2 regions of the Desemzia sp. C1 genome follow, and region 1 is predicted to be linked to the other one. Evidence: riboswitches for the same ligand, from Rfam matches in the RefSeq annotation. Region 1 holds a riboswitch; the other holds the start of a gene.
The links. A riboswitch is a leader RNA that binds a small molecule or an ion and turns the genes downstream of it on or off. The one in region 1 is predicted to bind thiamine pyrophosphate.
Positions count from the first base shown of each region.

Region 2: linked by a shared signal. The riboswitch ahead of thiM (hydroxyethylthiazole kinase) and the one ahead of thiT (energy-coupled thiamine transporter ThiT) in region 1 are both predicted to bind thiamine pyrophosphate.

Region 1 covers NZ_JAJIZP010000003.1:2,338,222-2,354,253, forward strand. The annotation lists gene LMF32_RS11725 (V-type ATP synthase subunit E) at 1-84, opposite strand, end outside; gene LMF32_RS11730 (V-type ATP synthase subunit K) at 130-609, opposite strand; gene LMF32_RS11735 (V-type ATP synthase subunit I) at 647-2,605, opposite strand; gene LMF32_RS11740 (hypothetical protein) at 2,592-2,918, opposite strand; sodium ion sensor (DUF1646 type) at 2,964-3,012, opposite strand; gene LMF32_RS11745 (DegV family protein) at 3,270-4,139, opposite strand; gene LMF32_RS11750 (hypothetical protein) at 4,289-4,609, shown strand; gene LMF32_RS11755 (ABC transporter permease) at 4,671-5,369, opposite strand; gene LMF32_RS11760 (osmoprotectant ABC transporter substrate-binding protein) at 5,371-6,324, opposite strand; gene LMF32_RS11765 (ABC transporter permease) at 6,336-6,971, opposite strand; gene LMF32_RS11770 (betaine/proline/choline family ABC transporter ATP-binding protein) at 6,987-8,162, opposite strand; partial or broken gene cls (cardiolipin synthase) at 8,379-9,829, opposite strand; gene LMF32_RS11780 (site-2 protease family protein) at 9,945-11,108, opposite strand; gene thiT (energy-coupled thiamine transporter ThiT) at 11,239-11,808, opposite strand; TPP riboswitch at 11,886-11,988, opposite strand; gene LMF32_RS11790 (hypothetical protein) at 12,072-12,218, opposite strand; gene LMF32_RS11795 (hypothetical protein) at 12,257-12,550, opposite strand; gene LMF32_RS11800 (HD domain-containing protein) at 12,647-13,309, opposite strand; gene LMF32_RS11805 (ribonuclease J) at 13,381-15,066, opposite strand; gene dapA (4-hydroxy-tetrahydrodipicolinate synthase) at 15,099-15,971, opposite strand; gene LMF32_RS11815 (aspartate-semialdehyde dehydrogenase) at 15,996-16,032, opposite strand, start outside.
Region 2 covers NZ_JAJIZP010000003.1:1,504,445-1,520,476, reverse strand. The annotation lists gene LMF32_RS07795 (S9 family peptidase) at 1-92, shown strand, start outside; gene LMF32_RS07790 (NADH-dependent flavin oxidoreductase) at 244-1,374, shown strand; gene LMF32_RS07785 (dihydrofolate reductase family protein) at 1,429-1,974, opposite strand; gene glmM (phosphoglucosamine mutase) at 2,056-3,408, opposite strand; gene LMF32_RS07775 (CdaR family protein) at 3,485-4,651, opposite strand; gene cdaA (diadenylate cyclase CdaA) at 4,648-5,490, opposite strand; tRNA gene LMF32_RS07765 (tRNA-Lys) at 5,673-5,745, opposite strand; rRNA gene rrf (5S ribosomal RNA) at 5,759-5,874, opposite strand; tRNA gene LMF32_RS07755 (tRNA-Gln) at 5,890-5,961, opposite strand; tRNA gene LMF32_RS07750 (tRNA-Tyr) at 5,966-6,049, opposite strand; gene aac(6') (aminoglycoside 6'-N-acetyltransferase) at 6,215-6,661, opposite strand; gene LMF32_RS07740 (DUF4385 domain-containing protein) at 6,699-7,145, opposite strand; tRNA gene LMF32_RS07735 (tRNA-Thr) at 7,368-7,440, opposite strand; tRNA gene LMF32_RS07730 (tRNA-Glu) at 7,467-7,538, opposite strand; gene LMF32_RS07725 (GNAT family N-acetyltransferase) at 7,767-8,045, opposite strand; gene thiE (thiamine phosphate synthase) at 8,154-8,780, opposite strand; gene thiD (bifunctional hydroxymethylpyrimidine kinase/phosphomethylpyrimidine kinase) at 8,770-9,585, opposite strand; gene thiM (hydroxyethylthiazole kinase) at 9,582-10,328, opposite strand; TPP riboswitch at 10,464-10,562, opposite strand; TPP riboswitch at 10,617-10,715, opposite strand; gene LMF32_RS07705 (YtxH domain-containing protein) at 10,850-11,368, opposite strand; tRNA gene LMF32_RS07700 (tRNA-Thr) at 11,604-11,676, opposite strand; tRNA gene LMF32_RS07695 (tRNA-Asn) at 11,718-11,791, opposite strand; rRNA gene rrf (5S ribosomal RNA) at 11,803-11,918, opposite strand; rRNA gene LMF32_RS07685 (23S ribosomal RNA) at 11,999-14,917, opposite strand; tRNA gene LMF32_RS07680 (tRNA-Ala) at 15,074-15,146, opposite strand; rRNA gene LMF32_RS07675 (16S ribosomal RNA) at 15,235-16,032, opposite strand, start outside.

The DNA.
Region 1 (16,032 bases):
CTTTTCTGCTTCTTTGATCAAAACTTGAGTTTTTGAGCGCTCATTTTCCATTAAGCGATCTGTGAGTAATTTTAAGTCAGCCATATTTTCCCTCCATTCTCTTTCATATTGCAGGCCATAAATAACTGACTAGCCGTTTAATACTAATAAGAATGAAATAACGAATCCTAAGATTGCGTAAGTTTCAACCATGGCTGAGTAGATGATCCCTTTTGTTGCATGTTCAGGTTTTTTAGCTAAAATTTGGATACCTGCAGAAGCAACGCGTCCTTGAGAAATCCCTGAGAATAAACCAGTGAATGCGATTGGCAAAGCAGCCATAAACATGTAAAGACCTTGAGCTAAAGTAGTATCTGCTCCTGTATTCAAGAAAATCAAGAAAGCAATAACGAAACCGTAAAGACCTTGAGTACCTGGAAGCAATTGAAGAATCAATGCTTGACCGAATTTTTCAGGTTGTTCTGTCGTTAAAGCAGCAGCTGCTTCCCCTGTCATCCCAACACCTTTAGAAGATCCGATACCTGCGAAGATTGTTGCCATAGCTGCTCCTAATGCAGCAAACATAAGTCCACCATTATTTTCAGCAAAAAAAGTTAACCAGTTTTCCATTTGTAATTCCTCCATTTATATATAAATCTATTTTTATTTATTTTGTATCCTTTTTGAGATAAATATGTTTTTCAAGTGTTTTTAAAGGGGACAACGGGCGTCCGCCGCCTTCATAAAACTTACCGAAAAACTCTACATATTGTAAGCGCGCTGTATGCACATAAGCACTTAAATAAGTTAAGAAGATATTTAAGGCGTGCAAAGCAATAATCAGTATAATTCCTACACTGAAACGAGCTGCTGTTGGCAAGTATTGAACGATCATATTGAATGCTACCGCAATACTACCACCAGATACACCTAGCGCCATTAAACGAGTATAACTTACCAAGTCTCCGACATAACCGGTCACGCCATATAAATTATATAACCCTAAAGCAAATCCTAGACCTTTATTTTTAGAAGCCATTGTAGACACAAGGATAATACCTATTACATTGGCAAAAATCAAGATATAAGACAGGGTTCTTATGATGGCATTTGGCATGATCATCATATCGACGATTAAAAGAGCTAAACCGATTAACACTCCTGCCCAAGCCAGACCATCAACATAACTCGATGACCGTTGCTGCTGCTTCCATTTCACAACCCCATTGATAATCAATCCATATACCATTTGGATAAAACCGAAAACTACTGATAACAATAGTATGGTTATAACATCATCCGTAGTGGATAATAACTGGATCGGTAAGGTCGCTCCAAAGAAACTTCCGTATATCAAACCCCATACGATAACCGAGTAAGAAAGCAGATGGAAGAATTTGATGAATCTTGCCATCCCTTTATCCATATTGAAAAACTTCATTGCCGCAAAAGTTCCTAACATCAAAACCAGACCATACCCTAGATCGGCACTCATCATTCCGAAGAAGACTAGATAAAAAGGCATCATAAAAGGTGTAGGATCTATATCATTGTATTTTGGCAAACTGTACATTTCTGTAACACTTTCAAATGGCTCAACTAACGCATTGTTTTTCAAAACTGTAGGGACGAAATCGAAATGTTTTTTAGGAATCTCATCTGTCATAATGGCATAATTCTCTTGCCCGACATGTGTATCCAACAATACCGTCAAATCATTGACTTCTTCTTCTTCCAACCAACCATTTAGAATAAATAAGCTGCTTCCATTCAACAGCAAAGATTTAGCGTTATTACGCTGAACTAAGTTAGCGTAATATTCCTCAGACAATTTTAAATTCTCCATATGAACATCGTAGTTCTGCAATGTTGCTTTCAAGTCTTTCTCTTCTTCCGAAAGCTGACTCAAAGAATTCAATACAGACTTCAATTCTTTTTTCGGCAACTGTTGATAAGGATAATTCAAGTTTGTGAATTGGAATTGATTAAATACCTCGTTTATTTCACCAAATGAATTTGTCGGCGAAATAACTAAATAGGCTGCTTCATCTTTGTAACGAAAAATCTCTTCAACGTATACATCGTTTGACTCTTTTAAAGCAGCTTGGAAATTATCTGCACTAGCAGAAGAAATGGTTCCAATTTTTCCGGTAGTTACTTTAAACGTATCTAAGTCATTTGGGTTGAAATCTAAACCTTCCCATTTCCTTAGAAAAGTCTCAGTGTCCGTCAGAGTCTTTCTTTGTTGATGGATATCAATCACTTTTCGTTCGATTTGTCTTACTTCATCAATTACTTGATCCAACGAAAATGCCGAAACTTTTTGTTCCAGTTCTTTCAAGGTATAGTGATTTCTACCTTTCATCATTTTCTTCAAAGCACTGGGTTGTTTAACGTATTGATTTAAATACGCTAATGTACTTTGAATCAGTTTCATTTTTTCCTCATGCTCCGCTCTATTTTCAGGTTGAGCAGTGGCTGAGTAATAATCAAGCAATTCATTTTCTTCTAAAGCTGACAAATCGAATAATTCAAGCTTCTGCAACTCCTGTACCGCTCTTAAAAGCTGCTCTTTATTGGCTTGTTCGGCTAAAAGTGTTATTTGTTTCATTTTAGCTATTGCCATAACGTTTAAACACCACCTTCAATAATTCATTGACAACTTCATCTTTGTTTCTTTCAACCACTTGCTGTATTTTTGCAGATTCTTGCTCAATTTCCTTAGCCAGTGCTTCTTTATCAGCCTCTAAAAGAGTGTGATATTTTTCTTTTTCGCTCTTTTCAAAATCACTTAACTCTTGTTCGAGGGTTATTTTATTTTGTTGAGCTTTTTGTTCAGCTTCAGATACGATTTTTTTTGCTTCATTTTGACTGTTTCGTCTCAATTCTTCAAGCTTTTCTTCAGCTTGTTTAACATATTCTACGGCTTCCAAACCCATTCCATCACCTCCTTAAATGTACAAAAAAGGGCATCAGCAAAGAGAATCTTCTCACCCTAGAAGATTTGATTCTCTTGAAAGCTAATGCCCAACCGTTTGTTGCTTATTCAACTAACAAAACATTATCATACTTCAGTGATTGCGTCAACATTGACAAAGCTTACACCTTCCATATCGACTGCTTCACCAAAAAATTAATGGTTTTATTAAGAGGAGTAATAAATAATTACTCTTTATACGATAATTCCACTTTGGACATCTTTATGATTTTAAACATTTAAAAAATATCAAAATAAAATAATAGTTTAATTATATCACAATGTGAGATTATTCCAACTTTAAGTCACTGACTTATTTTCTTTCTTCCCCTAGTGAAAAGATAGAAAGTGATCCAAATCCTGTGTGTGAAGCAATTGTAGGTCCATAGGGATAAATTTTTATGTCTTTTACATTCAACTGGCTTTGTAATTCTTGTTTTACCATTTCAGCTTCTTCTGGAACTCCAACGTGTCCAATAAAAATGGTCTGCGCTTCAGGAGAAACGATCCCTTCGACCGTTTTATTCACTAAATAACTCAACGATTTTTTGCGCCCTCTGACTTTTCCGTAAGGGACTAATCCTCCTTCTGGATTAACCACTATAATAGGTTTGACATTTAATAACGTTCCTAGAGTAGCAGATAAAGCAGAAATTCTGCCTCCACGTTCCAAATGTTTAATATCATCTACGGTTACCCAAGAATGAAGCTTCATCTTATTTTCTTCCAGCCATTTTGCTACTTCTTCAAGACTAGCTCCTGCCGTTTTACGCATCGCAGCTTCGTAAACCAATAGTCCTTCTCCTAAACAAGCCGCTTTTGAATCTACTATAGTAATATTCACATTAGAATAGTCTTCTTTTAATTGTTCTACAGCTGCAACAGCGTTATTATAAAAACCGCTCAAAGCTGAAGAAAAAGCAATATACAAAACAGGTATGTCTGCTTTAACATACTTCTCGAACACATCAATATAAGTCCCTATATTGATTTGAGAAGTTGTTGCAACAGCCCCATTTTTTAATTCAAGAAAAAATTGATTGCGATCAAAAGATTTTCCCATATCGTCAACCAATTCTTTTCCATCCATGTGAACAGTTAGATTCACTACATCGATATCTTGTTCTTCGATAAACGTATAAGGTAGATCGCAACAAGAATCCGTGATTAATTTATAACTCATTTTACTCACTCCAACTTTTTTTGTATTTTTTATTCACTGCTCTATTATGACAGGTTTTCCAAAAATTAAAAAGGGAAAATAAAAGTTTGCATTATTGAACATTTGTTCGTATAATATAGAAAACGAACAAATGTTTGGAGGACGTATTCATGGGAAAAAATAGTGCAGTAAAATTATCTGCTTTTTCATTCTTATCTAATTTTCTAACAGACAACTCGCCGACCGTGTTACCGCAAATGCCAACAGAACAAATTATTTATTTCTTAAATCAGGCTTACATAAAGTCTACATCCATTACTATACAAACGACGGATCGAATGGATCCCTCCGTTTGTCACGAATATACAGGAAAACTGATTACTTCGCCAGAAGATCAATCAAAAATCGTTTTATCTACACTCGACAAAAAAACAATGTCTATTATTAAACCGAATGAAATTCGTTATGTTCGCCTGACTCATCACAAATGATATTACTATAATCTATTAAACTGACAAGAGACCAAATCTTTCGATCTGGTCTCTTTGCTGATTATTTTTTTGGAGCAACTGTTTTAGATTCAAAAAATCGTTTAGTTTGAGTAGGATCCAATCTTTTTTCGATTAGTCCTAAAACGATATCAGCTATAACTGCCATCAAAGCTGTTGGTATAGCTCCAGCTAAGATAATAGCTCCACCATTAGTAGCGTTAACCCCTCTGGCAATGATATCTCCTAATCCTCCGGCACCAATAAAAGTACCAATCGCTCCAATACCGATTCCTACTACCAAGGCATTGCGAATTCCACCCATAATGACAGATAATGCTAAAGGTAATTCTATCATTAAAGTGACTTGTCCTTTTGTCATTCCCATTCCTTTACCCGTATCTAGTAAACTATCATCTACACTTTGAACACCAGCATAGGTATTTTTTAATATAGGCAATAACGAATAGAAAAAGATCGTTATGACAACAGTTGTAGAACCTAGTCCAAACGCCAACATAACTATCGATAACATAGCTAATGACGGAACTGTTTGAAGTACATTTGCCGCACCTATGACCCAGCTCGCTAATTTACGGTGTCTGGAAATCCAAAATCCGATTGGAATAGCGATAATGGCGGCGAATAACACTCCATAGATTGACATTAAAAAATGTCTGAGAAACTGGCTCCATACATAAGAGCCGTTTTGAGCGTAATAATAAACCAACTGCTCCAATACATTCATTTGTGTAGGATCCATGTTATTCGCCTCCTTCTGTTTTAGATGATTCGTCTTCAAAGTAATTATTTTCTTTTAAAAATTCTTCTGCCACGACTTGCGGTTCTTTCAAATTATTGTCAGCTTCATAATTCATTTCTTGCATTTGCTCTTCGCTTATCATACCTTCCATTCTCAGTAAGATACCTTCCAACTCGGGATAAGTTTCCAGTATCTCATTTGTAGCTAACGGACTGGCGTCGTAAGGAGGGAACAGCTGTAAATCATCCTCTAGGACGACTAGATCGTAACTCGCTATCCGACCATCTGTAGAGTAACCTAAAATAATGTCCATGCTTCCCGCTTGAAGCGCATCATATACTAGTCCTATCTGCATAGGATAGACACGATTAAAATCAAAACCGTAAGTATCTAGAAAAGCATCATACCCGTCTCCTTCGCGTTCTATCCACGAGTTGTCTACTCCGGCATTCATTTCTAAAGCGTAAGGTTCTAAATCACTGATTTTCTCTAAACCATATTCTTCAGCGGTTTCTTTCGTTACCATGAAGGCATAGGAGTTAGCAAATCCATAGGAAGGGAACCATTTTTGGTCGAATTTTTCGTCAAACCCTTCTACGACGACTTCCAGTGCCTTTTCAGGATCAGTAATAGGGTCTTCTCCCAATTCTCCAGTTAATGAAGTTCCAGTATATTTTACACCAGCTATATTTGCATCACCATTTAATAGCGCTTGATGGCTAACTGTTGAAGAGCCTAGATTATTAATAACTTGAACGTCCATATCATCCATATAGTGTTCAATCATACCTTCTACTACATAACTCATGATCAATCCTTCTGTAGAGGTTACCCCAGCTACTGTAATTCCTTCTTCTCCGCTTCCGCTGCCTAAACCAGGTAAAGCGCAACCTGCTAACACCCCTGCACTGACTAGTGACAACAAGAAGCTTTTTTTCGTTTTTAACTTATTCATGTTATATCCTCCTATTTCGCAGTGCGCAAGTTGACTGGTGTAACTTTTTCTTCTACTTTACCCAACAGAAAATCTACCAGCAAAGCTAACAATGTAACAGGAATCGTACCACCGATAATCAACTCTGGTATATATAAGTTCAATCCATTAAAAATAAAGTCTCCTAGACCGCCGCCTCCGATATAAGAAGCTAACGTAGCCCAAGCAATGACGTAAACACCTGACAGTCGAATACCAGCCATAATTACAGGAGCTGCTTGCGGCAACTCTACTGAAAAGATCAATTGTTTATTTGTCATGCCCATCCCTTTAGCTGCATCAATCAAATCTTTATCGACACCTTCCATACCGATATACGTGTTTCTCAAAATCGGCATCAAGGAATACAAAAACAACGCAACGACTGCAGGAACTTTCCCTACACCGAACAGCGGGATCATTAAAGCCAATAGAGCTAATGAAGGCACAGTTTGCAATACCGTTATCGCACTAATAAATGCACTGGCTACTTTTTTATAACGCGTCAACAAGACTCCAATCGGAACAGCTACTAAGATCCCCAAGGCTAAAGCGATACCGGATATATATAAATGTTCCCAAGTCAATAACAATAATTGAGAACCATTATTCGTTATAAAGTCAATCATATCTCTTCATCCTTCCTATTGCCCCGAGTTGATATCTGCGGTAGTTTCCAACGGCAAGTCTTTAGCGTCTTCAATATCGCCCCAAATGTTGTCGTATACGATCTCCGCTAGAGAACCTCTTGTGACTAAACCAATCAACCGATCATTTTGATCTACTACTGGGATGTTTTTGAACCCAATCTTCAACATCCGTTGTACTGTATCGCGCAGCAAAGTACCGGAACGAACAAAACGAACTTCATGCTCCATGACATCTCCAACACTTGTAGCTGTTTTTCGGTAACGGTCTATCGCTTCCAACCCAACTAATCCCTTTAACACACCTGAATCATCTGTTACAAACAAGGAATCAACTTTACGATCTCTCATGATACGAATAGCATCTTGCAAAGATTTTCCTGGAGTGACAGAAGCTGGATTTTTCAGCATGATTTGATCAACCGTTTGGATAGAAGGACGAGCTTGTAACAAGCGATCTTCGCCGAGGAAATCTTCTACGAATTTATTGACAGGATTTGCCAAAATATTATCTGGTGTATCAAATTGAACAACTTTTCCTTGCTGCATAATGACAATACGGTCAGCTAATTGCAAAGCTTCATCCATATCGTGGGTAACAAAGACTACTGTACGACCCATCTCAGATTGCAGATGTTTTACTAATTCTTGCAAAGCATCTCTTGTAATAGGGTCCAATGCTCCAAATGGCTCATCCATTAATATGATGTCTTGATCCGCAGCCAAAGCTCGAATAACACCGATCCTTTGTTGCTGTCCACCTGAAAGTTCACTTGGGTAGCGATCTAAGAATTCAACTGGCAAATCGACACGTTTGATTAATTCTTCTGCTTTAGCTCTTTTCTTCTCTTCCGGCCATTTTAACAACTTGGGCACCAATGTGATATTGTCATACACTGTCATATGAGGCATCAATCCAATCTGCTGGATGACATAGCCAATTCCTCTTCTCAATTCCACCGGGTCTTTCTTCATGATATCTTCTCCATCAATCAGGATCTGCCCTTTAGTTGGTTCGTTCATTCGGTTGATCATACGCATAGACGTCGTTTTTCCGCTCCCGCTGGTTCCGATGAATACGATGAATTCTCCATCATTGAACGTCAAATTGATATTTTCTACAGCCTTCGTTCCATCCTTATATGTTTTGGATACATTTTTAAATTCAATCATTCTCTTCCACCTCGTTAGATGTTTTTTTCACACACACTCTTATTTATTGTTGCATAACGGGCACGGAATAGCAAAAAACATGCTTTCACAGAATTTTCATGGTACCATTTCATAAGAGCGGCTGGATAAATGACACTTACAACTAAAACACGTTCCCATTTAGGTGAAAAAAAAGGAACGCAAATTTGATTTGCGCTCCTTTTGATATCTATTCTGTTATAAGATCGGTGAAAGTAAACGAGAAAAACTTTGTTTGAATTTGACCCACTTTGACTGATTCTCAATTTCTTCTTTCGTCAACAAACGGCTTTTCTCCATATCTTTAAAGAAATAACTTTCCTGCTGTTTAGCTACTGAAGGATCATACATAAAAGCATTGACTTCAAAATTCAATTTGAAACTTCTAATATCAAAATTAGCTGTTCCTACTGAACAGATTTCTCCATCAATGACGATGGTTTTACTGTGTAAGAATCCATTTTCGTAAATGTAAACTTCCGCGCCTACATCTACCATTTGAGCAGCATAGGATAACGTAGCTTGATAAATAAAGGGATGGTCAGGTTTATTAGGAATCATAATCTTGACGTCGATTCCTGACATAACGGCTATCTGCAGTGTCTCTATCAACGCTTCATCAGGAACAAAATAAGGGGTTTGGATGTAGACAGACTCATCAGCTGTACTGATCATTTTGATGTACCCTTTTTTGATTTGCTGTATTTCTGTATCCGGTCCGCTGGAAACGATTTGAAGATTGGTTTCGCCTTTACGCGGAATATAAGGAAAATATTTTTCTTCATATTCTAACGGAGTTGTCGGAACGGCTGCATTCCAATCCATAATGAATCGGCTTTGCAAGGCCAAGACCCCATTCCCTTCAATTTTCAAATGAGTATCTCTCCAATAACCAAATTTCTTATCCATCACCAGATACTCATCCCCTACATTAAATCCGCCGATATAACCGATCTTTCCGTCAATTACGACAATTTTGCGGTGATTACGTAAGTTGATCCTGAAGTTGATTAAACCTAATCTAGAACCAAAAAGGTTTCCACTCGTCCACCTAACTCAATCAAACGTTTAAAAGAAGCGAGTTTCAAGGCCCTGGAACCTAATGCATCGTAAATGACTAAAACTTCTACTCCGGCAGCAGCTCTGTCTTCCAAAGCTTTTAACACCATGTTGCCGATATAATCATTATGGAAAATATAATAAATCATATGTACATGATTTTCTGCTTGGTAGATGTCTCGAATAAGAGACTTGAATTTTTCTTTTCCGTCTACGAAAAACTCTACTTGATTTCCTTTTGTCAAAATAGACTCGCTGCTTTCCAAGAATAAATTCGTAATTTCTTTAGAATCCTCTGTGTCTTGTTTTTTTGACAGCAATCTCTCTTCTTCCAGCAGCATCTGTTTTTGAGCTTCTACCAGTTCAGGCATACCGATGCTCTCTTGCGCTTGAATATCAAAGATTTTTTCTTTGGAGATTTTTTTTCCAATAAAGAAATAGATGATAAAACCTATCCCAGGTAAAAAGTTTAAGACCAATAACCAGGCCCATGTTGCAGCAATATCCCGTTTTTCACGAAACACTGTTATGGCTGCAAAAATACTATTGATAGCAAAAAACAATGAAACAAAGTAAAAAACATACCTCAATAAACTCACCTCTTTTCGAATAGTTACCTGCTTATAGGTAAAATGAACGAACTGAATCGTTTTATATCTCTATCATACTACACTTATTCTCACTTGATCAGTATTTTTCCTTATTTCAATGCCCCGCCTGGTTTTCATCATCGGTCTTTGAGTCTTTCACCCAGTTCCCTAACATGATCTCCATCTCTGCCTCTCCTCTTATAGGATAAGTTTCAGCCGTTTTCAATAGTTGCTTAAAGTATTGCTGCATGACTTCTTTGTTTTGATAATGGTGTGCTTCAAGAGTCATCAGCAACCGTTTCTTATTCGGCAAAAAACCCATCTTCTTGATATATGTTTTCAGCTCGTCATCATACAGCTCTTCTATGACTGCTGAATCTTCGTGAGATACCAAAGCCAAAAACAATTGCTCGCAAGCTAATTCTTGCTTGTAAAATAAAGGGTAATTATCCATATAAGACAACAATTCCGTTAATTTCTGTTGAGCCTTTTTTAAGTCTAAACGATCTAGGTACCAATTGTATTGCAAAATATGAATAGCCACTTCCAATGTACTAGTTCCGGCATTCAACTCGTTGACAGACAATTCTTCAAAAGGAATGTCTTTGATACGAATGCCTTGCGTCATTAAGGCATTCATTTTCAATTGCGTAAAAAAAGCTTTTTTATTTTCTTCCTTTTTCATTATAGAATAAATGTTGTGCCCGTCATTTGGAAGACCTCCTATTTTTAGCGGAATCCCATTCGTCACGGCTGTAAAAAGACCAGCAACCAAAAATAATTGCCATCCAACTAGAGCAAAAGCAGATAACTGTTCTATCCTCGCAATAATCCCTAAAGCTATGATCGATGTGACCAGATTCAGCAGTACGCCTCCTAAGTTATAGATAATGTACGGAAACGATTTTTCTGAATACTCAGGCGGAGACATCAAGCACTGACCACCTGTTCCCGGCAGATGAAATTTTTTACGCTTGAACTTCCCATCTTCCTTGATGATCGTAAAACTTCCTACTCGAAAAGAAACAAACGAATAACCTGTTAATAGTCCAAAAATCAAATGTCCTAACTCATGAATTAAAATATGTAAAAAATAACTCAAACAGAAAAAAATGATCCCTAGAACTAAATGCAAAACATTCCATTCCAAAACTGTCTCAGGTAAAAATACAGCACCAAATACACCTAATAGTAATCCGACTCCCATACTCAATGAAAGAAACAGGATATTTTTAAGCAAGGGACTTTTCTTCTTCTTTTTAGTCTTTATATGTTCCATTTATCAGCCTCCTCTTGCATTTCACAGTCTTTTGATAACGCTTTTTATCCATCATGAAGTATTCTTTTATAAAAGTCAATCGCTCTCAAAAATAAAAGAAAACAGGCTTTGCACCTGTTTTCTTTCTGTTTTATGCAACTGTCTTTGTGATAAATAGTCTTGGCGTTGTTTTTTGAATCACTATCAAAATCATACTTGCAACGACAGCAGTAATAACACCGCTTAAGATTTGTGTGATAAAAGAATAGACAAAAGCACCCATTCCTTCTGGCGCATAACTTCCCCAGAAGTAATACCCGGCTACAAAATGCCAGAAAAATCGAGCCATGGTCCCAGTAAACGTCCCCAACACAATAAATAAGTTTAATTGATGTACTCGATTTTCTTCACTAAGTGATTGGACTTTTTTGGCAAATAACCCTCCAAATCCAGCAAATGCAAATGCAATAAAATATTCAATAAATCCTTGCAGCGGACTTAAGATATAAGCATTTCCTATTACAAAATGCAAGATCCCCCATAAAAAACCGGCATAAACAGCTGGTACAAATCCTCTTCTAAAAGCATAAAGCGTCACTGGTATCATTCCTAACGACACGGTAAACGACGGCCCTATATTTGTTGGAATCAAAGACAATACGATCGCCAAAGCGGCTATAATCGTTCCTTCCATCCACACACTAAAATTTTTGTTGCGCATAAAAAAACTCCTCCCTTATAATTTGAACAATGCCAAACAACAAAGGAGGAGATTACTTAAGTATATATATAAATACTTTCGCTCTCCGTCACAATTCCTACGCTCGTACTAACGAACAGGTTCGAAGGGTCAGAATCGAATCGATTCAATCTCAGCTTTTCAGCTCCCCTTTGTGATGGATGTTCATTCAATTTTTATTCCTTGTTCAGTGTAACGAAAAGTCTTTGAATTGTCAATATCAGACCGATTCTGGATAGGGATTCTTAATGCGATTTCACTTTTTTAGCTAGTACGTATTCAACTTTATCGTTTATATTTATTCTTTTCAAGCTGTTTAGAAAACCAGAACGCACGTATAACATTTGGCTGCTGATGTTGTCTACAGCTACGGATAAAACGATTTCATCCACATCTGGATAATACTCCCGCACATAATCCGGTAACAACTCTAACGATTTTTTGCATACCCTTGACTTTGATACCTCAAATCGATAGAGTGCGCTTTAAATAAAACGGCGTTAGGATTATCCGTATAGCGAGAAACGCCTATGCCAAATTGTAGAATAAAGAATCCGACTAAATCGTTTCCTTTTAAAATCAATATAGGATGTTTTCCAGTTTCGTGCAAACTTTCTGTTAGAGCATCCATTGGTTTGATCATGTAAGTATTTGACTCGATCGCATAATTTTCCAACTTAGGTATATCTTCGATCATAGCTTCTCTCAACTGTATAGTTTCCATCCGCACACACCCTGTTCCCTTTAAGTTATTGATTCAAGAATAACAGATGACAAGTTCGAAAGTCTCTTGATAAGCCTTCTATTCGTTTTTTTCCTCTTACCTCAATCCATCCCACTCTAAGTAAAATTCTTCTAGAAAAGTCTCCATATATTCATGTCTTCTTTGTGCAAAGAGTTTTCCGGTTTGTGTATTCATCGTATCTTTCAACTTCAACAGTTTTTCATAAAAATGCATGATGGCTGTATCGTCTCCTGAACGGTATTCTTCGTAACTCATAGATTCTCTCGGTTTTTTAGACGGATCATGAATCAGACGTCCTCGTGAACCCGAAAAAGCCATAGTCCGTGCGATCCCAATTGCACCAATAGCGTCTAAACGATCCGCATCCTGCACCAGCATTCCTTCAATAGAGTCGAGCTGCACTTTATTGGTCCCACCTTTATAAGATAGATTCAACACTATAAAAAGAATCTGCTCTTGGATCTCTTTAGGCAAAGAAAATTGGTTCAGCCAATCCATCAACCGTTTTTCACCTTCTGCAGCATTTTTAACTAGTTTATCATCTGGAACATCATGCAGCAAAGCTGCCATCTCGCAAACAAAAGTATTTACCGGTCCGGGTTCTTCTTCTGCCATCTGTTTAGCTAAGTTCCTTACTCGGTGGATATGCCACCAATCATGTCCCGATGCATCATTTTGAAATAAGTCTGCTACAAATTGTTCTGTTAACGTGATGATTTCTTCTTGTTGTTTTTCCATAGATACACCTGCTTTATTCGTTATTATTTTAAATAAGGCTAGGACATGTGATGTCCTAGCCTTAATTGCATTTATTTTTGTTTCTTATTTTTGTTAGAGCTGGCTTCCATAATAATTGGAAGAATCACAGGTCTTCTGCGCGTTTTATCGAACAAGAATTTACTTAAAGAGTCTCTGATATCTTGCTTCAAAGCACCCCATTCAAATTCATTTTGCTGCAGATTTTCCTCAACAACTTTTCTCACTAATTCACTGCTTTGTTCGATCAATGGAGTATTTTCTTTCACGTATACAAATCCGCGCGTCATTACTTCTGGACCAGAAGTAATTTCTTTCGTTCTACGGTTGATCGTTACAACAGCAATCAGAATACCGTCTTGAGACAATAATTTACGATCGCGCAATACGATGTTTCCGATATCACCGATTCCGATCCCATCTACCATTGTATTACCGGACTCTACTTGTCCAGACATCGTGAAACGGTTGTGAGAGTATTCGATGATGTCACCTTTTCCAGGAATAATGATATTCTTGTAAGACATTCCTACTTCATGGGCTAGATCAGCATGAGCAGCCAACATTCTGTATTCACCAGTTACCGGAATAAAATACTCAGGATGGATCAAGTTGATCATCAATTTTAAATCATTTGGTGTCGCGTGACCAGAAGCTTTTAAGTTGTCTGTAATTTGTTTTACAGCCCCTCCAGCACGGTAAACCATATTCTCTGTAGTCGCAACCGTTACTTCCATTTCGTGAGAAGGACTGGTAACGATATACACCAAATCGCCTTCTTGGATATTCACTTGCGGATGCTTGCCTTTAGCCATACGTTGCAGCGTCTTGATAGGTTCCCCAGTACTACCAGTTTCAAGCACAACGATTTCATGATCTTCGTATTTGTCTATGTCTTTGACTGGAACGATCAAATCGTCACTTGGCAATTGCAATTTATTCATTTTCAATGCTTTGTCTACAATCTCTTCCAAGTTTTTCCCTGTGATAAAGATTTTACGTTTTGAACGGTGAGCCGCATCAAAAACTTGTTGAATTCTCAAAATATTGCTGGCAACAGCAGCGACGATGATTCTGCTTGAAGTATTTTGGAAGGTATCTAGTACCTCTTCCGCCACTTTCAAGTCGCTCACGTTTTCAACTGGACTTTCTGCTTCACTTGAGTCGCTTAATAAAGCCAACACTTTTTCTCTTCCGATATCACTAATACGGTTTAAATCGGTTTTGTACATTGGTTGTGCACTTTGATCGAATTTGAAGTTTCCTGTATACACAATACTTCCTTCTTCAGTTTTTACAACGATCCCTACTGAATCAGGAATCGAATGAGTTGTTCTAAAGAAGCTGATTACAGCATTGTTAAATTCAATTTCGGTTTGTTCATCAATAACGTGGTAATCGTCAAATTTGATCGATTGACCTTTTTCTTCTACACTCATTTTTGCTAATTCGATAGTCAGCTCTGTACCGAAAACGGGAACATTAAACTTTTGCAAGAAATAAGGTAAAGCTCCAATAGCATCCTCATGACCATGAGTCAAGAATACCCCAGTTACTCTATCTTTATTTTCCTCCAAATAATCAAAATTTGGAATCACTACATCAATCCCGAATAATTCCGTTTCTGGATACATCAAACCGCAATCCAATACAAAAATTTCTTCATCTACTTCCACTACGTACATATTCTTTCCATTTTCACGTACGCCACCAAGTGGAATCACTTTAATTTTGCTCATTACTTCACCTCTTCAATCATTTTTCCAATAGTTTATTTAATACAAGTTGATAAAATTACTTTTTCTTCTTCAGTTGTGCACTCTACTAGAGGCAATCTTACTCCGCCAACATCAATTCCTTGATGATTTAATAAAAATTTTGTTGGTGCAGGAGAAGGAACTGAAAACAACGCATCCATTTTCGGAATCAACTCACGGGACAGTTTTGCTGCCTCTGTTAATTTACCCGCTTCAAATGCATCGTACATTTCTTTCATCTCTTCGCCGAAAACTTGGCTCGCTACAGAGATCACACCATTTGCACCAATCGCCTTAGCTGGTAAGGATAATGCATCTTCACCAGTATAAACTAAAAAGTCAGCATCCGTATGAGAAATGATTTCACTCATGGCTTCTATTCCAACACATTCTTTGACACCAATAATAGTTTCAATAGCGGACAAACGAATCGTTGTAGCTGGTTCTATGGAGACACTGGTTCTTCCTGGAACATTGTAAATAATGATCGGCAGATCCGTACTTTTTGCTACCGCTTCAAAGTGAGCGTATAACCCAGCTTGATTCGGTTTATTATAGTAAGGAGTTACCACCAATGCTGCATCAATTCCTTTAATTTGCGCTACCTCTTGTGTAAAAGAAATCGTTTCAGCAGTATTATTTGAACCTGTTCCTGCTATGATTGGGACACGTCCTGCTGCAAATTCTACTGTATGTTGGTACAATGTCAATTTTTCATCGTGAGAAAGTGTAGGAGACTCACCAGTTGTTCCACCAACTACAATTCCTTGAGTACCCGTTGCAATCAAATGATCAATCAATTTTTCTAATTTTTTGAAATCGATATTGTTCTCATGATCAAACGGCGTAACCATTGCTGTAATGATACTTGCTTGTTGGATATTCAAATTACGTCCTCCTCTAGCTTTAGTCTATTTGATAGATGATGGCTGAATCAAATTCAATTCG
Region 2 (16,032 bases), 830 kb from region 1:
CTAAATCCAGTCACGGTTTGTCTCGTAATGGTTTGCCAAACTTGCGTATCGACCGTTTGAAAGCTGTCTCTGACTGGTTTGAATCTCATTAAATTAATAAACATCAAAAGAGCCGATAAATGTTGGTTTTTTCGGCTCTTTTGATGACCTGAAATTCAATATACTATACTTTTGTAAGTACGTTGGGTATACTTTTCATTGTTCACACATATCACGTTTTTACTTATAGGAGGATTAATTAGAATGAAAGAGTCTTATCAATCATTATTTGAACCTTTTACGTTTGCTTCAGGAGCTACGATTGAGAACCGAATTGTTATGGCGCCTATGACGACCCAGTCTTCTTTTGTCAACGGGATGGTCACTTCGGATGAATTAACTTATTTTAACCGACGTGCGAAAGGACTAGGTGCTGTTATCACTTCTTGTGCGCAAGTTCGCGAAGACGGGCGATTTGCCGGTTCACTTAGCGCAGCATCAGATAATCGGATTGAAAGTTTGTCTAAATTAGCTGATTCTATCCAAAGTACAGGCTCTAAAGCCATTTTACAAATCTTCCACGTAGGCCGTATGGGAGATCGTACTTCTTTGAAAGGAGTACAACCGGTAAGTGCCAGTGCAGTTCCTGCCCTAAGAGAAGGGGCAGAAGAACCAAGAGAATTACCAGACTCAGAAGTTCGTGAATTGGTTGAAGCTTTTGGCGAAGCCACTCGTCGAGCTATTCAAGCTGGATTTGATGGGGTTGAACTTCATGGTGCTAATACGTATTTGATCCAACAATTCTTCTCCCCTCATTCAAATCGCCGTACAGACCATTGGGGCGGAACTCTTAAAAAACGAATGAACTTCCCATTAGAGGTTATTGCAGCAGCTAAAAAAGCTATTCAAACCTATGCTGAAAAACCGTTCATCTTCGGGTATCGTATTTCTCCAGAAGAACTTGAAGAGCCAGGTATCACTTTACAAGATACACTAGCATTCTTGGACAAGTTAAAAGATACAGGACTAGATTACATCCATATCTCTACAGGATCAGCTTTCCAAAGTTCGATGCGCGATAAAAGCGATCAAACTCCTGTCTTGCAATTGATCCATGAAAAAATAGGCGACTCTATTCCATTGATTGGTGTGGGTTCTGTTAAAACGCCAGAAGATGCCGCAGCCGTTTTAGACATGGGCGTTCCTATTGTAGCTTTAGGACGTGAACTGATCGTAGAACCGGATTGGGCAGATAAAGTATTTTCCGGAAAAGAAGACACTATTCGTAAAACCATCTCATATTCTGATCAGCAAGAGTTGGTTATCCCTGACGCTATGTGGGAATATATCCAACTTGCTCCAGGATGGCTTCCATTTGAAACAACTAAGGATTAAAACTTTTTAAAAAGCAGTTTTTATCAGGACTCATTCTGATAAAAACTGCTTTTCTTATAAGGATTTTCTTTCAAAAGTAAGTTCAGCAAATTGGACGATCTGCCGAACATTCGTCAATTCCCATTCCATTTCATAATTGCCCTCTTTGAATAATGGAATTCCTTTTCCTAACAGAATAGGTGCAATCGTAATAATCATTTTGTCGATTAAATCAGCTTCCAGAAAATCTGCTATCAATTCACCGCCGCCCATCAACCAAATATTCTTTCCTGCTTGATTTTTCAATCCTTGGATCAATTCAGTAGGATCTATGGCAGTAAATGTTATGCCTTTAGACGAAACTTGAGGAACCGTTCTTGAAAAGATATAATTTTCTTTATCTTCATAGGGATATTCCCCATCTAATTCGTTCATCACCCAATCATACGTTTTCCTTCCCATAATAATCGTGTCGATCGTTTGTTCAAACTCTTCCACAATACCCGTATTCTCTTCTTGACCATCAACACTAAATAACCACTCTAATCCATCTTGTTTGGTTGCAATATAGCCATCAAGACTGCAGGCAATAAACAAGACTACTTTTCGTTTTTGATCCATTTTTATTCCTCCTTAATGCTTTATCAGTAAATAAAAAAGGCAGAAAACTGTTTGATCAGTTTTCTGCCTTTTTACTACTGTTTAGTCTAATCCAATTTCTGCTTTTACTACGTCTACTATACGGTCTACATAGTTGTTAACTTGTTCTTCCGTTGGCGCTTCAGCCATTACACGCAATAATGGTTCAGTTCCACTAGGACGAACTAAAATACGGCCATTTCCAGCCATTTCTGCTTCAACTTCTTCAATTACTTTTTTGATGGCAGGAACATCCATAGCTCCGTGCTTATCGCTAACTCTTACGTTAACTAGCTTTTGAGGATATTCTGTAACTTCTTCTGCTAATTCAGATAATTTCTTACCTGTTTCTTTCATAACATTCAATAATTGAACAGCTGAAAGCAGTCCGTCACCCGTAGTATGGAAATCTAAGAACACCATGTGTCCTGATTGTTCTCCACCTAGATTGTAATCATTTTTACGCATTTCTTCCACTACATAGCGGTCTCCCACTTGTGTTTTTAAAGCTTTCATTCCTGCTGCTTCAACGGCTTTGTGGAATCCTAAGTTGCTCATGACTGTAGAAACGATCGTGTCTTTTTTCAAGTGACCTTTATCTTTCAAATGTTTCCCGCAAATATACATAATTTTATCTCCGTCAACGATATTTCCTAATTCGTCAACAGCTATAATACGGTCGCCATCTCCATCAAAAGCTAAACCAGCGTCAGCTCCTTGTTCGACAACCATTCCTGCTAATTTGTCTGGATGAGTTGATCCAACGCCTTCATTGATATTAACTCCATCCGGAGAAACACCCATTACGTCGAATTCAGCATCTAAATCAGCGAATAGACGATTGATCAATGGACTTGTCGCTCCATTTGCGCCATCTAAGCAAACTTGCAGTCCGCTTAAATCACCAGAGATCGTTTGTTGCAAGAATTGAGTGTATTTTTGAGAACCTTCTTTATAGTCTTCTACGCTTCCTAACCCAGCTGCGCTAGGACGAGGCAAGGTATCTTCTTGGTCCAATAATGCTTCAATTTCTTCTTCTTGTTCATCTGACAATTTGAATCCATCAGATCCAAAGAACTTGATTCCGTTATCTGGTGCCGGATTGTGTGAAGCAGAAATCATAACTCCAGCAGCTGCTCCTTGAACTCGAGTCAAGTAAGCTACCCCTGGCGTAGAGATAACGCCTAATTTTAACACTTCGATTCCGACAGACAACAAACCTGAGATCAATGCATATTCCAACAATTGACCTGACATACGTGTGTCTCTACCAACTAATACGCGTGGTTGTTCGTCCCCTTCAGTGTGTTGTGATAATACATATCCACCAAATCGTCCTAATTTAAATGCTAATTCTGGTGTAAGTTCTGAGTTTGCAACTCCTCTTACTCCATCTGTACCAAAGTATTTTCCCATTTTCAAAAAGCTCCTTTTCAGTAATTGAATAGATTGCTTATTCGTTTATTATTTATTATTTATTATTTATTCATTTTTATTCGTCGTTGTTTTCTTCTGCACTCTCGCTGCTGCTTTCAGAAGAAGATTCTGAACTGCCGCTGCTGCTAGAGCTTTCTGAAGATTCTCGTTCCTCGGACTCTTGACTGCTCTCTTCTTCACTGCTCTCAGGAGCATAACTAGATTCACTAGGTTGAGGTTCATCCGTCCTATCTGGCTGAGAATTCCCAGTTTCTTCCTCTGAGACTCTAATATCTACTTCAATGGTTTCAGGCAATACTGAAGCAGCTCCATTAGGTACAGGAACTGTCACTTCCACTGTAGAACTTTCTGTTACACCTGTCACATCAACAGGTACTTGAATTTCATCCAGTGCATCCAAAACAGCTTCTTCTGCTACGACATTGGCTGTGGTATCCTCTCCCTCAGCGATTGCTAATTCATAAGTGTACCCGGACTCGGGAGTACCAGATTGTTGCAGTGACATTGGAACATCTCTGCTGTTGGATGTTACCGGAATAGTAACCGACACTTCGCTTGGTGTTACTTCTACGTCCAACTGATTCCCAGCTGCGTCCGTTACAATGACCGGCAACGTTTGAGTAATATCAGAATTCGTGTTTTCCTCCGCAGAAACATTTACTTGTACATTAGCGATTCGTCCTAACGTATCTGCTGCACCCTCTATGAGCACAGTTTCTGAATCCACGATAGGTTCGCCGGCTTCGTATCCTCTGGCTAAAGAAGCTTCATTAAATAACACAGATACATCGTAATTTTCGCTGACTCGTTCTTGTATTGTGATCTTTACTTCAGCAGGATAGATCGTGTAGCTCAGCTCATCAGACAAACCTGAAGGCAGCAATTCGATCGTGTACGTTCCCTCACCCAACTCATTCAAATCAGGAGTAACAATATCAAAACCTTTTGTTGTCAGTGTATTCAACAAAATAGCTGTCGATCCCTCCAACAAAACGGAAACTGAATCAGGGATCCCCGTAACAAAATATTTTTCTTGGTCAATATCTACTAAAACCGGTAAATCAGTGATCATTTCCGTACTGTTGACTGTTGCTCCGCCTGAACGGTTATTTGCATTGATTTGTTTACTGTTTTCGTTATTCACATAAGTAAATAATAATGCGGCAAAACCTAGCGCTACAATCCGTAAAAACCAAGGAGAATTCATTATTTTTTCCATCATTTTTTAGAAGCCCCCTTTTTGAAACCGTTGAAAAAAGTTTGAATAGGGTTGACCGTTTGTTCTTCTTCTTCCGTCACTAATGCTTTGGTCAAGAAAACCTCAAAGTCTTCTCTTGAAAGATCTCGGTATAAATTACCGTTTTGGGTAATACTGACTCCCCCAGTTTCTTCGGAAACAACAACGGTTAAAGCATCAGATACTTCACTCAGACCAATTGCAGCTCTGTGCCGAGTCCCCAATTCTTTAGAAATCAACGAACTCTCAGAAAGCGGCAAATAACTGGCGGCTGAAGCAATTTTATAATCTTGAATGATTACTGCTCCATCATGCAATGGAGTATTGGGTATAAATGTATTGATCAGCAATTCTCCAGAAATATCCGCACCCATTGAAATACCCGTGTTGACATATTCTTCTAATCCCGTTTCCATTTCAATCGCAATTAATGCTCCTATGCGTCGTTTACTCATATATTGTACAGACTTTAGTATACTTGATACAAGGTCTTCTCCAGGGTTCTTTTTCTTTTTCTTGCGGTTAAATAAAGAACCTCTACCTAAATGTTCTAATCCCCTGCGCATTTCTGGTTGGAAAATAATGATCAAGGCTAATACAGCCCATTGAATCACTAAATCGACAATCCATTCTACTGTCTGCAGCTGGAAGAAATAACTTCCAACCTTTATCAAAACAATAATAGCAATCCCTTTCAATAACTGAACAGCTCTTGTTCCTCTGACAACAATAATCAATTGGTAGATAAAAAATGCAACGATCAAAACATCTATGATGTTGATTAACGAGCGCCATGTAAAAAGTAGTGACCAATCTATTGACATGTGGACACCTCCAAAAGTGTAAAATTGTCACTCAGTCCATATTATAGCACAGTTTAGTTTGAATAACGTTATTTGATGACACGTTAAGAGCTCTTTTTATCGTTTTCTAACTCTTCCATTCAACCGCTGTAAAAGAACAAAAAAAAGACTAGAAACAGGAACTCTGTTTCTAGTCTTAGGAATGAGTCATGCAGGATTCGAACCTGCGACCCTCTGATTAAAAGTCAGATGCTCTACCAACTGAGCTAATGACTCATAAATTAAACCAGCATGGCTTCGTCCTAATCTCACAAAGGGAAAGCCTTCACTACCTTTGGCGCTAAGAAGCTTAACTACTGTGTTCGGCATGGGAACAGGTGTGACCTTCTTGCCATCAAAACCACACATGGTTTAATTTAACTGGGCTAGCTGGATTCGAACCAACGCATGAGGGAGTCAAAGTCCCTTGCCTTACCGCTTGGCTATAGCCCATAAATGGTGGAGGGGGGCAGATTCGAACTGCCGAACCCGAAGGAGCGGATTTACAGTCCGCCGCGTTTAGCCACTTCGCTACCCCTCCAATAAATCATTGCAGAAAATAGAATCAAAAATCAGCAACAAGAATATAATACAATTAAACACACCATTCTGTCAAGAGAGAAAATGCTTTTTTGTTTTATTATTCATTATCCTGAATAATCTCCCCTTTAAAAGAGTGATCTAAAAGCCCTAATCTGAATTTTGGCTACAATTCTATAGACTTCACATAACAAACAAGACGATTCACTTCTTTAAATCCAGTTTTCTGATGAACTTTCTGACTAATAGTATTGTACAATTCTACATCCGACGCTATTTGCGTGCACCCTTTACTTTTAGCCCATCCTTCTCCTGCCGAAATCAATTTATGTGCTACATGACGCTGACGATAGTCGGGCTTCACATAAATACCTTCTATATACGCTACAGGTGTAGATGTGGTTCCTTCAACGTACTCATATCTTAAAGACATATGGATAAAACCTGCAGTGCCTTTATTTTCTTTAGCAACTAATATAGTGTCTTTTTTACTTCCCGACAGGCACTCGAATTCTTTTTTTAACGCAGCAAAATCATTTTCTTTGAACAACTCTTGCGCCATTTTAGCAACAAGAGTAATATCAGAAGGTTTCATTACTTGAATAGTTGTCATTTATCAACATCCTCAGTATTTTTATCACCTTACTTGATCAGCCATACTTTTTTTGATGCTCTTTTTTCAATTTGAGGTAATCTTCATCTTCTCTGACGATCTTCCATTTCTTTTCAAAAATAGCAGCTGACTTTGCTTTTTCTTCATCAATCATTCGTTCCTTAATTTCGCCGTTTTCCTCATATTTTCTTCCGCCCTTATAATTTGCGTAGCGTCTGGATCTAGTGTAACCCATTTGAAGAAATTTCCTAGCCATATCCATTCCGACGAAATCTTGATCTTCTTTATATTTTAAATACATTTGATAAATTTTTTCAGACGATTCTGTAGCGATTTCCGGCGTCTTAAATCGCCAATGAGGAAGAATCTCACTTTTGTAAGGCTCTACCAGCAGTACGCCTTGTTCTCCTCTTCCTACTCTGTATAATTCAGGTTGCTTACGGAAGTTTATTTTATCAAAATCAAGATCGTAATCAAATGCCATTTCATCACCTCTTTAGTTGCTTTGTTGCATAGACCTATGTCTGTTGTTTTCCAACTACAATACATACTAATCATCTTATTTAACCTTACTCTACTTGTGCATTCCAATCAATTTTTCTGTTTTCTTGTCCCTACATCTCTATGACATATCGTAAATCGACCTAAAAAAAACAGGTTCACAAAAGTTTTTAAAACCTTTTGTGAACCTGTTTTTTTCGTATTATGCCGGCTGCAGGACTTGAACCTGTGACCCCCGCGTTACGAGTGCGATGCTCTACCAACTGAGCTAAGCCGGCGAACGTGATTATTCCTGAAACTAAAATGACCCGTACGGGATTCGAACCCGTGTTACCGCCGTGAAAGGGCGGTGTCTTAACCGCTTGACCAACGGGCCTTAAAGACTAATGCTTGTTGAGCACAAAGAGAATTATATAAAATATTGTATCTCTTGTAAATAGAAGATCGTCTTTTTTCGTTATTTTTAATATTATTCTAATAATTATTCATTAATATTGATTTTTTGCATATTTAATAACAAAAAAAGCTGGAAATTAGTCCATTCTGCTGGCCTCAGACTCCAGCAAAATGAATAAATTCCAGCTTTCTAATTGTTTAATAAAATTTAGTCTGCCATAATATCTTGGTATTTTTCCGGCTTGCGTTCAAATAAAGTCACCACATAGGGACAAACTGGAACAATCTTCTTACCTTCATTTTTCATTTCTTGAACAGTACGATCGACTAATTGTTCTGCTACTCCTTGCCCTCTTAGGCTAGGGTCTACAAAAGTATGGTCAACCAATACTTTATCTTCTCCAGAAGGTACATAAGTGATTTCAGCAATTAAATTTCCAGCTTCATCATTTTTGTAAAAACGATTTTCCCCTTTTTCGAAATCCATGGTATCTACCACTCCTTTTATCATTTGACTCTATTTTAACACTTCTCAAGGGACCCTTCCAGTTTTCTTATTTTTACTCCATTTGTTCGAAAACAACAATTCCCAGCTTTAGACTGTTCTACGCAAGTTTTCTACTGTCGTTTTGATCTGTGTGCTATGACAAATCGCTGATATTAAAGCTACTCCATCTGCACCTGCTGAACGAACTTTATTAGCATTTGCTTCCGTTATACCTCCTATAGCAACGATTGGGAACGTATTGAACTGTTTTCGTATAGTTTTTAAAGCGGTCACTCCTGTTGGTGGTTGGGCATCTTTTTTAGTTTGAGTCGTGTATATCGGTCCAATTCCTACGTAATCCGCTCCATCAGCTATAGCTTTTCTCATATCATGAACATTATGAACCGACACTCCTATGATTTTACCTTTAGCCTGTTCACGAAAAGTAGAAATCGCTAAGTCATTTTGACCAACATGAATCCCATCAGCATTTAACTTCAATGCTAAGTTTACGTCATCATTAATAATAAAAGGAACTTGATAAGCAGCACACAGCTGTTGGCAGTCAGAAGCAAACTTTTCATACGCTTGTCCTGTTAATGCTCCTTCTCCCTTTTCTCGGAATTGAAAACAAGTTATGCCTGCTTCTAATGCTTCACGGAGTACCAAAAGCGGATCCTTTTTGCAGTTATTAGACCCCATGACAAAATATATCTCTAACATTTCACGCTTCATTCACTACCACCTCGCAAACTCCTTTTTGTTGATTAAAAGCAAAATGATTGGTGGGTCCTTTTCCGCTCCCGATAAAAAGGGGATAACTAATTGCTAAATGAACAAACTTTTTGGCTTCAATAATTGCTTCAGGTATAGTATATCCTTTGGCAATATTAGCTGTAATCGCTGCTGAAAAAGTACAACCAGTCCCATGCGTGTGGTCTGTCTTTTTTCTAGGAGTTGTCATGGTAAAAGCTGCGTCGTGACCATACACTCGGTCAACAGCATCTTTTTCACCTGTGTGTCCCCCTTTTATTACTACCCAGTCGGATCCCATTTGTAGAATACTACGAGCTGCTCTTTCCATATCTTTTGAATCTTTAATAGACATCCCAGTAAGAACTTCAGCTTCTGGTATATTAGGAGTACAGATTGTTGTTAAGTGTAATAATTGTTCAATCAATGCTTCTACAGCTGAGTTCTGTAACAGCTTTTCCCCGCCTTTTGCGATCATCACGGGATCAAGTACTAGAGGAATCTTTTGCTCTCTTAAAACAGCAGCTGCAGCCTCAATAATCTCAGCGGAATAGAGCATACCCGTTTTGATCGATTTGATAGAAAAATCTTCCAGCACTGATGACAATTGTTGCTGAACAAACTGTGGCGTCACCTTAAAAACTCCATGAACCCCTTTTGTATTTTGATCAGTTAATGCAGTTATGACTGTTGTTCCAAATACACCCAGTTCTTGGAACGTTTTGATATCTGCTTGAATTCCGGCTCCTCCACCTGAATCAGACCCTGCAATGGTTAATGAAATCATTTTTTTACCTCCGCGATTTTTTGTACATTATCTATAAATTGAGCGATAAACGACCCGTTTTCATCCGAAGAGAGTTCAGCTGCTTTTTTGTAATCCTTTAAAGTAGCGGCTAGACTCTTCAACTCTTCTTTCCTATTACTGCTGGCTAACGATGCTGCACAAATAGCGCTCAGTAAGCAGCCCATCCCTGTAATATGTGTCGCTGTCTCGTTCCCTCCACAAATGTGGTATTCAGCATGCCCATCAGTTAAAAAATCAGTTCTCCCAGTCACAGCTACCATGCACCCATACTTTAAAGCCACTTCCCGAGCTATCGTATCGGTATTCGCAAAACCTTCCCCACTATCGACTCCTTTTGCTTGCCAGTCTGCTCCAGCTATAGACGCTAATTCTCCAGCGTTGCAACGAATCAAATTGAATTTGACTTCCTTCAACAAACGACGAACCACTCTCTTTCTGTAATCTGTAGCGCCTACACCTACAGGATCAAGCACAATTGGAATATTTAATTCATTTGCTTTTTTACCAGCAACCAACATAGACTCTATCGTAAAGTCATTTACGGTTCCGATATTAATCAACAACCCATCAGAAGAAGAGACTACTTCAGAAACCTCTTTTATTTCATCAGCCATGATAGGGGATGCTCCTACTGCAAGTAATCCATTAGCTGAAAAGTTAGCTACAACATAATTGGTTATACAATGAATCAAAGGTGCTGCTTGTTTAATCTGTGATAACATTCTTTAACTCCTCCATTTATCTTTTTTACTTAAAACACCTTTTTACACTAGGTAATCTATTGTTCCTCTCTATCCTCCTCTTTTGACAGAAGCATAAAAAAGACCCCTACAATAAGCTGTAGAGGTCAAAAAAGTGCATAAAACACTATTGCTCCCTACGTCAGTATTAACTAACAGGTTCAAAGGGTCAGGTTTTAACCTTCTCAACACAATTGTGTCCCCCCGCAATCAAAAGTTTTACAAAAGAAAAGCTCCCCATAATAATGGAGAGCTCAATACATATTTATTTCATATGTAAACAGTGCTCCCTACGTTAGTGTTAACTAACAGGTTCAAAGGGTCAGGTTTTAACCTTCTCAACACAACTGTGTCCCCCTGCAAAACATTTAATTACTTATAACTCTACTACACATAAAGATGAAATGCAATGCGTAGTACGGATACCACACTCGTTTAAAAATCTAAAAAAAGACACTCCAGTTTAGCCAAGTCAGCTGACCAAACTGGAGTGTCCTAAAAAATTATTTATCTTCATTTAATAGTTCGTCTTCAGATGAATACCCTAAATCATCAAGTGTTTCATCTAATTTGTCTGCCGGAATCGTCTCATCGCCTGTGGGTTCTGCAACTGTTCCATGCACATTTCCATGAGCCTCTACAGATTCATCATAATTATCTGAAGGGTCGTATGAAGTTTCTTCATCAGCACTATATTTACCTTTTAATTCTTGTGTTTTTTCCATACCAGTATCTTTTACATCCACAAATTTGCTTTTGATATCTGTTCTTAATTCTTTACCAGATTTTGGTGCAAACAATAACGCTACTAAAGCACCTGCTAGAGGTAAAGCAATCATTTTTGCTAGTTCCATTCGTTTAACTTTAGCTGGCATTGCTTTTGTAGCACCTTTAGCTAACTTCGCATCCATCATCATTTTCTTCTTAGCTAAATGATGAGAGGATGGCATATGATCCTTAGCCATCTCAAATGCGTCTTGCGCGTAATCCATACCTGTGTTCATTAATTTCGATGCTTTCATTTTATTTGTGCCCCTTTCAAATTATATTGCCGACTTTTCTATCTCTATAAGAGAATATCTATACGAACATCATATAACATAAAACAGAATGTCAAAAGCAATACGCATTATCAGATGGAAAAAGAAAACCTTTTTTATAAATAACAACCATTAAATGTCTTTTTGCACAAAAAAAAGCCGTACAAATCACTGTAAACCAGCGTCTGTACGACTTTTAACTTATTTGTATTAAGAAAGCCACTTGCCGGATTCGAACCGGCGACCTCTTCCTTACCATGGAAGCGCTCTACCGACTGAGCTAAAGCGGCACTTTTATAAGTGGATCTGTAATTTTATGTAAAAAAAAAGACTCCGCAAGCAGGACTCGAACCTGCGACATCGTGATTAACAGTCACGCGCTACTACCAACTGAGCTATTGCGGAATAAAAACTATGCGTGGCAACGTCCTAGTCTCACAAGGGGAAACCCCTCACTACCTTCGGCGCTAAGAAGCTTAACTTCTGTGTTCGGCATGGGAACAGGTGTGACCTTCTTGCCATCATCACCACACATGTTGAGAACCTTGCGCTCTCAAAACTGGATTTGTCTACTATCACATTTGTTCGGATCCGTTGAATCCACCTAAAATCTTGGTTAAGTCCTCGACCGATTAGTATTGGTCCGCTCCGCCTATCACTAGACTTCCACTTCCAACCTATCTACCTGATCATCTCTCAGGGGTCTTACTCACTTACGTGATGGGAAATCTCATCTTGAGGGGGGCTTCACGCTTAGATGCTTTCAGCGTTTATCCCTTCCACACATAGCTACCCAGCGATGCTCTTGGCAGAACAACTGGTACACCAGCGGTGTGTCCATCCCGGTCCTCTCGTACTAAGGACAGCTCCTCTCAAATTTCCTACGCCCGCGACGGATAGGGACCGAACTGTCTCACGACGTTCTGAACCCAGCTCGCGTACCGCTTTAATGGGCGAACAGCCCAACCCTTGGGACCGACTACAGCCCCAGGATGCGATGAGCCGACATCGAGGTGCCAAACCTCCCCGTCGATGTGGACTCTTGGGGGAGATAAGCCTGTTATCCCCAGGGTAGCTTTTATCCGTTGAGCGATGGCCCTTCCATGCGGAACCACCGGATCACTAAGCCCGACTTTCGTCCCTGCTCGACTTGTAGGTCTCGCAGTCAAGCTCCCTTCTGCCTTTACACTCTACGAATGATTTCCAACCATTCTGAGGGAACCTTTGGGCGCCTCCGTTACATTTTAGGAGGCGACCGCCCCAGTCAAACTGCCCGTCTGACACTGTCTCCCGACCAGATCATGGTCGAGGGTTAGAGTGGCCATACAGCAAGGGTAGTATCCCACCAATGCCTCCACCAAGACTGGCGTCCTGGCTTCAATAGCTCCTACCTATCCTGTACAAGCTGTACAGACACTCAATATCAAACTGCAGTAAAGCTCCATGGGGTCTTTCCGTCCTGTCGCGGGTAACCTGCATCTTCACAGGTACTATAATTTCACCGAGTCTCTCGTTGAGACAGTGCCCAAATCGTTACGCCTTTCGTGCGGGTCGGAACTTACCCGACAAGGAATTTCGCTACCTTAGGACCGTTATAGTTACGGCCGCCGTTTACTGGGGCTTCAATTCTGAGCTTCGCCGAAGCTAACCCATCCTCTTAACCTTCCAGCACCGGGCAGGCGTCAGCCCCTATACGTCATCTTTCGATTTAGCAGAGACCTGTGTTTTTGATAAACAGTCGCTTGGGCCTATTCACTGCGGCTGACCAATGGTCAGCACCCCTTCTCCCGAAGTTACGGGGTCATTTTGCCGAGTTCCTTAACGAGAGTTCTCTCGCACACCTTAGGATTCTCTCCTCGACTACCTGTGTCGGTTTGCGGTACGGGCTGTTTGTTTCTCACTAGAAGCTTTTCTTGACAGTGTGACATCAGAAACTTCGGTACTTAATTTCCCTCCCCATCACAACTCATCCTTAGAGAAGCAAGCATTTCACTCACTTCAAGACTCATTGCTTGGACGTGCATATCCAGCAGCACGCATTTCTTAGCCTCCTGTGTCCCTCCATTGCTCAAACAAAACAAACAGGTACAGGAATATCAACCTGTTGGCCATCGCCTACGCCATTCGGCCTCAGCTTAGGTCCCGACTAACCCTGGGAGGACGAGCCTTCCCCAGGAAACCTTAGTCATTCGGTGGACGGGATTCTCACCCGTCTTTCGCTACTCATACCGGCATTCTCACTTCTAAGCGCTCCACTAGTCCTCACGATCTAGCTTCAACGCCCTTAGAACGCTCTCCTACCATAGAACCAATGGTTCTATCCACAGTTTCGGTGTTATGTTTAGCCCCGGTAAATTTTCGGCGCAGGGTCACTCGACTAGTGAGCTATTACGCACTCTTTAAATGATGGCTGCTTCTAAGCCAACATCCTAGTTGTCTAAGCAACCCCACATCCTTTTCCACTTAACATAAACTTTGGGACCTTAACTGGTGGTCTGGGCTGTTTCCCTTTCGACTACGGATCTTATCACTCGCAGTCTGACTCCCGGACATGAATCAATGGCATTCGGAGTTTATCAGAATTCGGTACCCCGATAAGGGGCCCTAGTTCAAACAGTTGCTCTACCTCCATGATTCTACATTCCGAGGCTAGCCCTAAAGCTATTTCGGAGAGAACCAGCTATCTCCAAGTTCGATTGGAATTTCTCCGCTACCCACACCTCATCCCCGCACTTTTCAACGTACGTGGGTTCGGTCCTCCAGTGCGTTTTACCACACCTTCAACCTGGACATGGGTAGATCACTTGGTTTCGGGTCTACGACCACATACTCATTCGCCCTATTCAGACTCGCTTTCGCTACGGCTCCGTCTATTCAACTTAACCTCGCATGTAATCGTAACTCGCCGGTTCATTCTACAAAAGGCACGCTATCACCCATTAACGGGCTCTAACTATTTGTAAGCACACGGTTTCAGGTGCTATTTCACTCCCCTTCCGGGGTTCTTTTCACCTTTCCCTCACGGTACTGGTTCACTATCGGTCACTAGAGAGTATTTAGCCTTGGGAGATGGTCCTCCCGGATTCCGACGGAATTTCTCGTGTTCCGCCGTACTCAGGATACTGATCAGAGTGAACGTCGTTTCGAATACAGGGCTTTTACCTTCTTCGGCAGTCCTTTCCAGGACGCTTCTTCTACGACGTTCATTTATGACTCTATGTGTTCAGTCCTACAACCCCAGAAAGCAAGCTTTCTGGTTTGGGCTCTTCCCGTTTCGCTCGCCGCTACTCAGGGAATCGAATTTTCTTTCTCTTCCTGCAGGTACTTAGATGTTTCAGTTCTCTGCGTCTACCTCTGCTGACCTATGTATTCAGTCAGCAGTAACATCCTATTAAAGATGTTGGGTTCCCCCATTCGGAAATCTCTGGATCAAAGCTTACTTACAGCTCCCCAAAGCATATCGGAGTTCGTCCCGTCCTTCATCGGCTTCTAGTGCCAAGGCATCCACCGTGCGCCCTTAGTAACTTAACCTATCATTACTAAATTGGTATTACTTGTTTTATCTTACGATAAGAACATTAAAAAACTCATTTAAAACGCGGTGTTTTCTCGGTTTCTTACTTAAATGTTTCTATTAGACAATATCCAGTTTTCAAAGAACAAAGTTCATTTGCAACAAAGTTGCAATGGAGCCTAGCGGGATCGAACCGCTGACCTCCTGCGTGCAAGGCAGGCGCTCTCCCAGCTGAGCTAAGGCCCCGGGAATTCATATACTATTTTGAGAGTATTGACCTCTCAAAACTAAACAAAGTAAAAGTGAACCGTGTAAAGTTCCGTTATATCCTTAGAAAGGAGGTGATCCAGCCGCACCTTCCGATACGGCTACCTTGTTACGACTTCACCCCAATTATCTGTCCCACCTTAGGCGGCTGGCTCCCGAAGGTTACCTCACCGACTTTGGGTGTTACAAACTCTCGTGGTGTGACGGGCGGTGTGTACAAGGCCCGGGAACGTATTCACCGCGGCGTTCTGATCCGCGATTACTAGCGATTCCGGCTTCATGTAGGCGAATTGCAGCCTACAATCCGAACTGAGAATGGCTTTAAGAGATTAGCTTAACCTCGCGGTTTTGCGACTCGTTGTACCATCCATTGTAGCACGTGTGTAGCCCAGGTCATAAGGGGCATGATGATTTGACGTCATCCCCACCTTCCTCCGGTTTATCACCGGCAGTCTCACTAGAGTGCCCAACTGAATGCTGGCAACTAATAATAAGGGTTGCGCTCGTTGCGGGACTTAACCCAACATCTCACGACACGAGCTGACGACAACCATGCACCACCTGTCACTTTGTCCCCGAAGGGAAAGCTCTATCTCTAGAGTGGTCAAAGGATGTCAAGACCTGGTAAGGTTCTTCGCGTTGCTTCGAATTAAACCACATGCTCCACCGCTTGTGCGGGCCCCCGTCAATTCCTTTGAGTTTCAACCTTGCGGTCGTACTCCCCAGGCGGAGTGCTTAATGCGTTAGCTGCAGCACTGAAGGGCGGAAACCCTCCAACACTTAGCACTCATCGTTTACGGCATGGACTACCAGGGTATCTAATCCTGTTTGCTCCCCATGCTTTCGAGCCTCAGCGTCAGTTACA